3 regions of the Actinosynnema sp. CA-299493 genome follow, and region 3 is predicted to be linked to each of the others. Evidence: riboswitches for the same ligand, from Rfam matches in the RefSeq annotation. Region 3 holds a riboswitch; each other region holds the start of a gene.
The links. A riboswitch is a leader RNA that binds a small molecule or an ion and turns the genes downstream of it on or off. The one in region 3 is predicted to bind glycine.
Positions count from the first base shown of each region.

Region 1: another riboswitch for glycine. It lies ahead of gcvH (glycine cleavage system protein GcvH); the one in region 3 lies ahead of gcvT (glycine cleavage system aminomethyltransferase GcvT).
Region 2: another riboswitch for glycine. It lies ahead of gcvP (aminomethyl-transferring glycine dehydrogenase); the one in region 3 lies ahead of gcvT (glycine cleavage system aminomethyltransferase GcvT).

Region 1 covers NZ_CP191993.1:8,384,668-8,388,618, forward strand. The annotation lists gene ACQPYE_RS35865 (transcriptional regulator) at 1-238, shown strand, start outside; gene ACQPYE_RS35870 (glutathione peroxidase) at 235-720, shown strand; gene ACQPYE_RS35875 (L-serine ammonia-lyase) at 767-2,131, opposite strand; gene gcvH (glycine cleavage system protein GcvH) at 2,136-2,516, opposite strand; glycine riboswitch at 2,665-2,759, opposite strand; gene ald (alanine dehydrogenase) at 2,955-3,951, shown strand, end outside.
Region 2 covers NZ_CP191993.1:7,408,333-7,412,283, forward strand. The annotation lists gene gcvP (aminomethyl-transferring glycine dehydrogenase) at 1-1,575, opposite strand, end outside; glycine riboswitch at 1,731-1,821, opposite strand; gene ACQPYE_RS31175 (MerR family transcriptional regulator) at 1,931-2,497, opposite strand; gene ACQPYE_RS31180 (bifunctional nuclease family protein) at 3,607-3,951, opposite strand, start outside.
Region 3 covers NZ_CP191993.1:7,663,441-7,667,391, reverse strand. The annotation lists gene ACQPYE_RS32405 (helix-turn-helix transcriptional regulator) at 1-389, shown strand, start outside; gene ACQPYE_RS32400 (hypothetical protein) at 501-899, shown strand; gene ACQPYE_RS32395 (DUF3817 domain-containing protein) at 914-1,216, shown strand; glycine riboswitch at 1,280-1,367, shown strand; glycine riboswitch at 1,369-1,463, shown strand; gene gcvT (glycine cleavage system aminomethyltransferase GcvT) at 1,592-2,692, shown strand; gene glyA (serine hydroxymethyltransferase) at 2,707-3,951, shown strand, end outside.

The DNA of each region.
Region 1 (3,951 bases), 720 kb from region 3:
GGAGGCGAAGCGGGTCGAGTTCGGCTACCTGCGGTCCACCCTGGAGCTGACCGCGGGCAACCTGTCGCGGCACATCGCGGTGCTGGAGCAGGCCGGGCTGGTCGCGGTGGAGAAGGGGTACGACGGCAAGCGGCCCCGGACGTGGGTCAGCGTGACGGCGGCGGGCGTGGCCGCGCTGGCGGCGGAGATGGCGGCCCTGCGTGCGCTCGTGGAGAGGCACGTAGCCTCGCGGGCATGAGCATCCACGACATCCCGCTGCGCACGCTGTCCGGTGAGCCGTCGAGCCTGGGCGCGGTGGCGGGCAAGGCGCTGCTGGTGGTGAACGTCGCCTCGAAGTGCGGGCTGACGCCCCAGTACCAGGGCTTGGAGCGGTTGCAGGAGCGGTACGCGGCCCAGGGGTTCTCCGTGGTCGGGTTCCCGTGCAACCAGTTCGCCGGGCAGGAGCCGGGCACGGCGGAGGAGATCGCCACCTTCTGCTCCACCACGTACGGCGTGACGTTCCCGCTGTTCGAGAAGGTCGAGGTGAACGGCCCGTCCCGGCACCCGCTGTACGCCGAGCTGACGGCGTTCGCGGACACCGACGGCGCGGCCGGCGACGTCCAGTGGAACTTCGAGAAGTTCCTCGTCGCCCCGTCCGGCGAGGTCGTGGCCAGGTTCCGCCCGCGCACCGAGCCTGAGGACGAGGCGGTCGTGAAGGCGATCGAGGCGGTCCTGCCGTAACCCGGCGGTGTGGGAGGCGACCGGTCGGCCGCCTCCCACGCACGGGTCAGCACTCGATGACGTTGACGGCCAGCCCGCCGCGAGCGGTCTCCTTGTATTTGCTCTTCATGTCCTTGCCCGTCTCACGCATGGTCTTGATGACCTTGTCCAACGACACGAAGTGCGAGCCGTCGCCGCGCAGCGCCATCCGCGCCGCCGTGATCGCCTTGATCGACGCCAGCGCGTTGCGCTCGATGCACGGGATCTGCACCAGTCCCCCGATCGGGTCGCACGTCAGCCCCAGGTTGTGCTCCATGGCGATCTCGGCCGCGTTCTCCACCTGCTCCGGCGTGCCGCCCATGACCTCGGCCAGCCCGCCCGCCGCCATCGAGCACGCCGAACCGACCTCGCCCTGGCACCCGACCTCGGCGCCGGAGATCGACGCGTTCTCCTTGAACAGCACGCCGACCGCCCCCGCCGTCAGCAGGAACCGCACCACGCCGTCGTCGGACGCGCCCGGCACGAAGCGGGTGTAATAGTGCAGCACCGCGGGCACGATGCCAGCCGCGCCGTTGGTCGGCGCGGTCACCACGCGACCGCCTGCGGCGTTCTCCTCGTTCACCGCCAGCGCGAACAGCGTCACCCAGTCCATCACCCGCAACGGGTCCGTGGCGTAGTGCTCGGCGGCCATCCGCTGCCGCATCTCGGCCGCGCGCCGCCGCACCTTCAAGCCACCGGGCAGCACACCGGTCCGAGTGCAGCCGCGCTCGACGCACTGCTGCATCACGTCCCAGATCCCCAGCAGCCCCGAGCGCACCGACTCCTCGCCACGCCACGACAGCTCGTTGGCCAGCATGACCTCGCTGATCGACAGCCCGGTCTCCCGGCACCGCGCCAGCAGCTCGTCACCCGTCCGGAACGGGTGCGCGACCGGCGTCTCGTCGGCCTTGATCCGGTCGGCGCCGGTGGCCGTGTCGTCCACCACGAACCCGCCGCCGACGGAGTAGTACACCGCCGAGTCGACCACGGCGTCACCCGAGTGGGCGGTGAAGCTCATGCCGTTGGGGTGCAGCGGCAACGACTTGCGCCGGTGCATCACCAGGTCGGTGTCCTCGGTGAACGCGATCTCCCGCGCGCCGGCCAGCCGCAGCCGTCCGGTGGCGCGGATCTCCGCCACCCGCCGCTCGGCCTCTTCAGGGTCGACCTCCTCCGGCCGGCAGCCCTCCAGTCCGAGCAGCACCGCCTTGGGGCTGCCGTGCCCGTGCCCGGTCGCGCCGAGCGAGCCGAACAGCTCCACGTGCACCCGGTCGACCGAGGCCGACGAGGGCCGCAGCCGGTCCGCGAACATCATCGCCGCGCGCATCGGGCCCACCGTGTGCGAGCTCGACGGTCCGATGCCCACGGAGAACAGGTCGAACACGCTGATCGCCATGACGTCAGTCCCCGGTCAGTTCCGCGTACTTCGCCGCGGTCAGCAGCCCGGACGCGTCGGTCACGGCCACCTTGAACAGCCAACCGGCGCCGTACGGGTCGTTGTTGATCAGCGACGGGTCGTTGACAGCGGTCGGGTTGACCTCCACCACCTCGCCGCTGACCGGCGCGTACAGGTCGCTGACCGACTTGGTCGACTCCAGCTCGCCGCACACCTCGCCGGACGTCACCACGGCGCCGACCTCGGGCAGCTCCACGAACACGATGTCACCCAGCGAGTCCGCCGCGTACGACGTGATGCCGACCGCCACCGGGTCCTGGGTACCCGGCGCCCAGTCCACCCACTCGTGCTCGGGCGTGTACAGCAGGTTGTCCGGAAAAGTCACGACAGCGCTCCCTCACGGCAAGGTCCACCCAGAGCCCCACTCTGTCCTTGGACCTGAGAGCTTCACCGGGTCGTCGCGACGGCTGACCGTCGATCCGTTCCGGCTTGCACCGTGGGTGCGCGCGGTTGGGCGCGCTTTCCAGAGTCGCCTCACCCGAGCGGTTCTCGCTGCCTGAGAGTGTGCGGGGTACTTGCTCCTTCGGCGCCCCGGCACGTTCACCGAGGTCTCTCCCGCGCGGGTTCCGGCGCTCCTGGCGCGCCGCGGCCGATGTTCAGTTGGTTGGCCCGCACGCTAGGTGCCGGGCCCGACGGGTGTCAACGCGCCACCGGACTTGTCCGGACCGCACAACCGCGCACCGGCCCGTTGGTGCTCGCGGCACGATGACACCGGGTACCCGTTACCGGACCTTTGGTGTAACAACGGCCGAAGGAGCCCACCGTGCGGATCGCCGTCCCCCGCGAGATCAAGAACCACGAGTACCGCGTCGCGCTGACCCCGGCGGGCGCGCACGAGCTGACCCAGCGCGGTCACGACGTGGTGGTCGAGACCGGCGCGGGCCTCGGTTCGGCCATCACCGACGAGGAGTACCTGGCCGCCGGCGCGAAGGTGCTGCCCGGCGCGGACGACGTGTGGGCCGAGGGCGACCTGGTGCTCAAGGTCAAGGAGCCGATCGCCGAGGAGTACCCGCGGCTGCGCAAGGGCCAGGTCCTGTTCACGTACCTGCACCTGGCCGCCGACCGGCCGCTGACGCGGGCGTTGCTGGACTCCGGCACCACCGCCGTCGCCTACGAGACCGTGCAGACCCCGAACGGCGCGCTGCCGCTGCTGGCGCCGATGTCGGAGGTGGCGGGCAGGCTCGCGCCGCAGGTGGGCGCGTACTCGCTGATGAAGCCGTCCGGCGGGCGCGGCGTGCTGCCCGGCGGCGTGCCCGGCGTGCACCCGGCGCGGGTGGTCGTGATCGGCGGCGGCGTGGCGGGCCTGAACGCGGCGGCGATCGCCGTGGGCATGGGCGCGGACGTGCAGGTCCTGGACACCAACGTGGACCGGCTGCGGCACATCGACGCCCTCTACCAGGGCCGCCTGCGCACCGTGACGTCCAACCGGTACGCCGTCGAGGAGGCCGTCCGCGAGGCCGATCTGGTCATCGGCGCGGTGCTGGTGCCCGGCGCGAAGGCGCCGAAGCTGGTCGGCAACGACCTGGTGGCCGGCATGAGGCCCGGCTCCGTCCTCGTGGACATCGCGATCGACCAGGGCGGCTGCTTCGCCGACTCGCGGCCGACCACGCACGACGACCCGACCTACCAGGTGCACGACACCGTCTTCTACTGCGTGGCGAACATGCCCGGCGCCGTGCCGCGCACGTCGACCTACGCGCTGACCAACGTGACGCTGCCGTACGCCGTCGCGCTGGCCGACCTGGGCTGGGAGGCGGCGC
Region 2 (3,951 bases), 260 kb from region 3:
CATCTCGGCCGTGGCGTTGAGCTTCATCGTGCACGAGCCCAGCGGGATCATGCTGCGGTCCAGCGCCACGTCCTTGTCCGACAGCGCGCGCAGGTAGCGCAGCAACGCGGTCTCGGAGCGGTGCGCGTGGAACACCGGGTGGGTCAGGTAGTCGCTGGTGCGGCGCAGGTCGGCGGGGATGCCGTCGGCGGTGTCGGCGTCCAGGCCGTCCACGTCGCCGACCGTCACGCCGAACGCCTGCCACACCGCGACCAGGTGCTCCCGCGTGGTGGTCTCGTCGCACGCGATGGACACCACGTCGTCGTCCACCTGCCATAGGTTCACGCCGAGGTCGCGCGCGGCGGAGACGACGGCGGCGGCACGGCCCTCCACCCGGGCGCGCACGGTGTCGAAGAACTCGCCGTGCACGACCTCGACGCCACCCTCCAGCAGACCGGCGGCCAGCACGGTCGCCATCCGGTGGGCCCGGGTCGCGATGGCCTTCAGCCCTTCCGGACCGTGGTACACCGCGTACATCGACGCGATCACCGCGAGCAGGACCTGCGCGGTGCAGATGTTGCTGGTCGCCTTCTCCCGGCGGATGTGCTGCTCGCGCGTCTGCAGCGCGAGGCGGTAGGCGAGCGAGCCGTCCGCGTCCACGGACACGCCGACGAGCCGTCCGGGCAGCTGCCGCTCCAAGCCCTGGCGCACGGCCATGTAGCCGGCGTGCGGCCCGCCGAACCCGACCGGCACGCCGAACCTCTGCGTGGTGCCGATGACGACGTCCGCGCCGATCTCGCCGGGGGGCCGCAGCAGCGTCAACGCCAGCAGGTCGGCGGCGACGACGGCCTGCGCGCCGGCCTTGTGGATCTCCTCGACGACCGTCGCGTGGTCGCGCACCACGCCGGACGCGCCGGGGTAGGACAGCAGCACGCCGAAGAAGTCGCCGCCGAGGCCGAGGCCCTCGATGCCCTGCGACAGGTCGGCGGTCACGATCTCGATGCCCAGCGGCTCGGCGCGCGTCTCGATGACGGCCAGCGTCTGCGGCAGCGTGTCGGCGTCCACCACGAACTTGGTCGACTTCGACCGTCCCGCGCGGCGGACCAGCGTCATCGCCTCGGCGGCGGCGGTGGACTCGTCCAGCATGGACGCGTTGGCCAGCGGCAGGCCGGTCAGGTCGGCGACCATCGTCTGGAAGTTCAGCAGGGCTTCGAGGCGGCCCTGGGAGATCTCCGGCTGGTACGGCGTGTACGCGGTGTACCAGGCGGGGCTCTCCAGCACGTTGCGGCGGATCACCGGCGGCGTGGTGGTGCCGTAGTAGCCGAGCCCGATCATCTGCGTCATCGGGCGGTTGCGCGCGGCGAGGGCGCGCAGTTCGGCCAGCGCCTCGGTCTCGGTGGCGGGCGCGGGCAGGTCCAGCACCAGGTCGCGCTCGCGGATCGACTCGGGGACGGCGTGCTGCGCCAGCTCCTCCAGCGAGCCGACGCCGATCACGTCGAGGATGCGGGCCAGCTCGGCGGGCCGCGGGCCCACGTGCCGGTCGGCGAACGGGGTGCCGTGCTCGAGTGCGGCGAGGGGGATGCGGTCCTGCGTCATCGGTGCTGGCCTCCAGGGCTCCGGGCAGACTTCTGCCGTTGCCCTCCCCCTCTGTCTTCTGCCCGGCGGCGGGCGCCTGAGAGCTTCACCCGGCTGTCGGGCTTGCACCGTCGGCGGGGTCGGTCGGTGGTGGCCGACCCGCTTTCCAGAGGCGTCTCACCCGCACGGTCCTTGCGCCTGAGAGGTTCCGGGGAGGATTTGCTCCTTCGGCGCCGAGACTGGCTCGGACTCTCCCGCACGGGATAAAGCGACTACGCGCGAAATCCTACCCGGCAGGTGGGTGAACGGTACCGCCGGCGCGACGTGGATCTCACCGCGTGGCACCGGTCGCCACCTGCCCGCCGGCGGGCTCCCGTCAGCCGATGGCCCTGGTCCGACGGCGGCGGGACAGCTCGTCGTTGGCGGGCTCCACGATCTCCGCGCCGTCCGCGCGCTCGGCGGGGAAGTCGTGGATCGTGCCGCTGATCTCGCGCATCGCGCCGGAGACCGCGATGCCGAACACCCCTTGGCCGCCTTGGAGCAGGTCGACCACCTCTTCCGGCGACGTGCACTCGTAGACGGTGGTGCCGTCGCTGAACAACGTGATCCGGGCCAGGTCCTGCACGCCGCGGCGACGCAGGTGGTCGACCGCGACCCGGATGTTCTGCAGCGAGACACCGGTGTCCAGCAGCCGCTTGACTACCTTGAGGACCAGGATGTCCTTGAACGAGTAGAGCCGTTGGCTGCCGGAGCCGTGGGCACTCCTTATGGTCGGGTTGACCAACCCCGTGCGCGCCCAGTAGTCCAGCTGGCGGTAGGTGATGCCCGCGATCTGGCACGCGGCGGGGCCGCGGTACCCGACCAGTTCGTCCGGCAGCGAGGAGTCCGGGAACAGCTCACCCTGTTCGCCGGATCCGGCCCGGATGGGCGCTTCCTCGACCACGCCTGCCTCCCCTCGGTCCGGTCACGACGACCGGCGACCAACGTGAAGCCGCCGCGGTGTCCGAATCACACCGTGGCAATTCACCTGAGTTCGACGGTAAGACCGCCCAGGTGGCAGGTCAACGCGACGCGCGGGACGTGTCTGACCTCGACGTGAGGTTGAGGTTGAGAGAGTCGGCAGTCGTAAGCCATTCGGGTGACGTTTAGTGATCGTTTAGCGGATCAACATTGACGTTGTGTAACCCAGGTGCGTGACGCCCAGAGGTGTCATGCGGCCTTCATCCACAACGCACCGCACACGCCTTCGGACCACCGTTCACGGCACGGGACCGACGCTCCGACCCTCCACCGACGTCGCCGAAACCGACCGGTTTTGTCAAGCACCCGACCCGCTTGTTCACAGCCCCGGCACTCGCACCGCCGAGGGAGCCACCCCACCCACCCAGTTGTCCACAGGCAGCGACCGCCGCCCGGAATTCGTCGGTGCCACGTGGCAGGGTCGAAAACAGGGATCCCCTGGGCGGGGACCTCTGCGAAAGCACGGGCAAGCGCGGACAAGCAGGGGCAAGCAGGGTTCAGCGGCGCGGGTAACGCGAGCCGACGGAACTGGCACGGTCCGGGGCACTGCATCCGCGAGCCCAGCCGGGTCAGCGAAACCAGGCGAGGTCCGCAAATCCGGCAGGCCGCGCGAGATCAGGCCGGGTCTCCGAATCCGGCGGGGGCCGGCGAGACCAGGCGGGGTCCGCGAGACCAGCGGGGCCAGCCAGACTCGGAGGGGTCCGCGAGTCCGGCGGATCGGCGAGACCCAGTGGGCCGGCGAGACCAGGCAAGGGCGGTGAGACAGGCAGAGGCCGGGATGCGGGCCAGGGCGGCGAGCCGTGGACCGGCGTGGGCAAGCAGGCAGAAGCCGGTGCAGGAGGCACACGCGGCGGTCAGGCGGCTACAGGCGAGGCGGACGAGACCGGCGGGGGTTGCGAGACCGACAGAGCGGCGTGACCAGCGTGGTGGGGCTCTAGCCGGTCAGGGCACGCGGGCGCGCGGCAGTTCGGTGATGTCGGCGCGTGGTGAAGCGCGCCGGAACCCGAACCGGACCGCGAGCTGCCGGCCGAGCTACGTGTCCGCGCCCCGGAAGTCCTCGGGCGACACGGAGTCGAGGAACTCGCGGAACTTCTCGACCTCGTCCTCCTGCTCGTCCGGGATGATGAGGCCGGCCTCCGCCAGCACCGACTCCTCCGCGTGGATCGGCACGCCGATCCTCAGCGCCAGCGCCACCGAGTCGCTCGGCCGCGCGGACACCCGGATGTCGCCGTCGAAGACCAGTTCCGCGAAGTACGTGCCTTCCTGCAAGTCCGTGATCCGCACCTGCTCCAGCTGCCGGCCGAGCGCTCCGATGACGTCCTTGAGCAGGTCGTGCGTCAACGGCCGGGCCGGACGCACACCTTGCTGCTCCAACGC
Region 3 (3,951 bases):
GGCTCGCGGAAGCGCCGCCGTCCGTGCCGGGGATCCCGGTGCAGCGGGCGAATGGCGGTCCCCGCGGCCTGGTGAAGGTCGAGTCCGCGGATCCGGCGTACGTGGCGGCGATGCGGAAGCGGGCGCCCGAGGTGCCCGAGCCCCTGCTCGCCGCCGCCGCCAGCTACTGGCAGCTGGTGGGCGACCTGTCCGAGGCGGAGCAGTGGTGGGACGCGGGCATCAGCCCGTTGGACCAGCGCGCTCTCGACTACCGGGCGGCCGGGCTCTCGCCCGCCGACCTCGGTCGTCGCCTCGGCCCGATGACGGTGCTCCAGCACCTGCGTCGGGGTAGTGCGGCGGCCTGGTGCGTGGCCAGGTTGCAGAGGCAACGCCGGGACGGCGTGGCCTAGGTCCGACGAGTCGGGGCGGGCTCCTGAGGTCGAGGAGCCCTTACCTTGGAGGGTGCGGGCTCCCGTGCGGGGAGCCCCAGCCCCGTGCGAGGCACGAAGTACTCTTGAGGCGTGCGAGGCCTCATCACCCCTCAGCGCCTGGCCATCGCGGCCGTCTGCCTGGCGTCGCTGGTCGTGTGCTGCGGCCTGGCCTACTGGCAGTGGGACCGGTTCTCCCAGGCCGGCGGCACGTTCCAGAACCTGGGTTACGTGTTCCAGTGGCCGCTGTTCGGCCTCTTCCCCGCGTTCATGGTGTGGCGCATCCGCAGGCTGGACGCCCGGCGCGAGGCCGAGGCCGCCGCCGGGACGACGGACGCCGCCGACGAGGCCGCGCCGGAGCCGGTGGCCGCGCCGTCTCGGCCGGTCGTTACCGTTGAGCCCGTCAGAGCGCCCGTGCGGGATGACGAGGACGACGAGCTCGCGGCCTACAACCGCATGCTCGCCGAGCTCAACGCGCGGGACCAGCGGTGAGCGAAGGTAGGGCGATGAGCGGCGCGTTGACCAGGTTCCGGTTCATGGCTTACGTGGTCGGTGTCGGCCTGCTGCTGCTCGTGGTCGGCATGATCGCCAAGTACGCGGGCGGCAACGCGGGCATGGTGCAGGTCATCGGCCCCATCCACGGCTTCCTCTACGCGGTGTACCTGGTGCTCACCGTCGACCTCGCGCTCAAGTCCCGCTGGTCGATCAAGGGCACGGTGCTGGTGCTGCTCGCGGGCACGATCCCGTTCGTGTCGTTCTACGCCGAGCGCAGGGTGGTCGAGAGCGTCCGGGCCGAGAAGAGCCTGTGACCGGGCTTGACCCCGCCCGCCGGGCACCCCTAGCGTCTGGCGGTACCAACTGAACACGGCCGTCGATGTCACGCGGGAGAGTCCCCGAGCGGGGCGCCGAAGGAGCAACTCCTCCCCGGAATCTCTCAGGCACAGGTACCGCGCGACGAAGGCAACTCTGGAAAGCAGGCGCACCCGGTGCGCCTCGCCCACGGTGCAAGCCGTCCTCACCCGGCGGCGAAGCTCTCAGGCTCATGGCAGAGGGGGAGGCTCACTCGACGAGGAGTCTCCGGTGGACCGTGTCATCCTTTCGCTCGTGAATCTCTCGGACGTGCCCGCCCGTCGACCCGACCGGTCGGCCCATCGGCATGTCCGCACCCAGGGAGGGCCCGCCTGATGGAAAGCCGCCGCACGCCCCTGCACGCCGAACACGAGGCGTTGGGGGCCATGTTCACCGACTTCGCGGGCTGGCGGATGCCGCTGCGCTACGACAGCGAGCTGGCCGAGCACCACGCGGTGCGCACGTCGGCAGGCCTGTTCGACCTGACCCACATGGGTGAGATCCTGCTCACCGGCCCGGAGGCGGGCGCCGCGCTGGACCACGCCCTGGTCGGCCACGCGTCCGCGATCGGCGTCGGCCGCGCCCGGTACACGATGATCTGCGAGGCCGACGGCGGTGTGATCGACGACCTGATCGTGTACCGCACCGGTGACGCCGAGTACCTCGTCGTGGCCAACGCCTCGAACGCCGCCGTCGTGCACGAGGCCCTGGTCGAGCGGGCGAAGGGCTTCGACGCGACGGTGACCGACGCCTCGACCGACTACGCGCTGCTCGCCGTGCAGGGCCCGAAGGCCACCGCCATCCTCGCCGGCCTCACGCCGACCGACCTGGCCGCGGTGAAGTACTACGCGTCGTACCCGACCGAGGTCGCGGGCAGGCCCGTGCTGCTGGCCCGCACCGGCTACACCGGCGAGGACGGCTTCGAGCTGTTCGTCGCGCCGGACGACGCCGCGCACGTCTGGCAGGCCCTGCTGGCGGCGGGCGCGCCGCACGACCTCAAGCCCGCCGGCCTCGGCTGCCGCGACACGCTGCGGCTGGAGGCCGGGATGCCGCTGTACGGCAACGAGCTCGGCCGCGACCGCACGCCGTTCCAGGCGAACCTCGGCCGGGTGGTGAAGCTGGACAAGCCGGGCGACTTCGTCGGCCGCGACGCGCTGGCCGCCGTCGCCGAGCAGGGCGCCGACCAGGTCCTGGTCGGCCTGAAGACCGACTCGCGCCGCGCGCCGCGGCACGGTTACCCGGTGCTGGACGCGTCCGGCGCCCGGATCGGCGAGGTGACCAGCGGCGCGTTGTCGCCGACCCTGGGCTACTCGGTGGCGATGGCGTACGTCACCGTCGGCAACACCGAGCCGGGCACGCGGCTCTCGGTGGACGTCCGCGGCAGGCACGAGCCGGTCGAAGTCGTCGCACTGCCCTTCTACAAGCGCACCTCGTAAGGGAGACCCCACACATGTCCGAGCACTTCAACACCTCCCTCGCGGAGTTCGACCCGGAGGTCGCGGACGCCGTCGCCGCCGAGCTGCACCGGCAGCAGAGCACGCTGGAGATGATCGCCTCGGAGAACTTCACGCCGGTGTCGGTGCTCCAGGCGCAGGGGTCGGTGCTGACGAACAAGTACGCCGAGGGCTACCCCGGCCGGCGCTACTACGGCGGCTGCGAGAACGTCGACGTGATCGAGCGGCTGGCGATCGAGCGGGTCAAGGCGCTGTTCGGCGCCGGTTTCGCGAACGTGCAGCCGCACTCGGGCGCGCAGGCCAACGCGTGCGCGATGTTCGCCCTGATCCAGCCGGGCGACACGATCCTGGGCCTCGACCTCGCGCACGGCGGCCACCTCACCCACGGCATGCGGATCAACTTCTCCGGCAAGCTCTACAACGTGGTGCCCTACCACGTGTCGGACTCCGACGGCCGGGTCGACATGGCCGAGGTGGAGCGGCTGGCGACCGAGCACAAGCCGAAGCTGATCGTGGCCGGCTGGTCGGCGTACCCGCGTCAGCTGGACTTCGCCGAGTTCCGCCGGATCGCCGACGCGGTGGGCGCGTACCTCATGGTCGACATGGCGCACTTCGCCGGCCTGGTGGCGGCGGGCCTGCACCCGAGCCCCGTGCCGCACGCGCACGTCGTGACCACGACCACGCACAAGACGCTCGGCGGCCCGCGCGGCGGCGTGATCCTGACCAACGAGGCCGACCTGGCGAAGAAGATCAACTCGGCGGTGTTCCCGGGTCAGCAGGGCGGTCCGCTGGAGCACGTGATCGCGGGCAAGGCGGTGGCGTTCAAGCACGCCGCGTCGCCCGAGTTCGCCGACCGCCAGCGGCGCACGGTCGAGGGCGCGAAGATCCTCGCCGAGCGGCTGTCCCAGCCCGACGCGGCGGCGGCGGGTGTGAAGGTGCTCACCGGCGGCACGGACGTGCACCTCGTGCTGGTGGACCTGGTGGGGTCCGAACTGGACGGCAAGCAGGCCGAGGACCGGCTGCACGAGGTGGGCATCACGGTCAACCGCAACGCGGTGCCGAACGACCCGCGCCCGCCGATGGTGACCTCCGGCCTGCGCATCGGCACGCCGGCGCTGGCCACGCGCGGGTTCGGCGCGGCCGACTTCGCCGAGGTGTCGGATGTCATCGCGGCGGCGCTGGGGTCCTCACCGGACCTGGCGGAGCTGCGCTCGCGGGTCGAGGTGCTGGCCGCCAAGCAC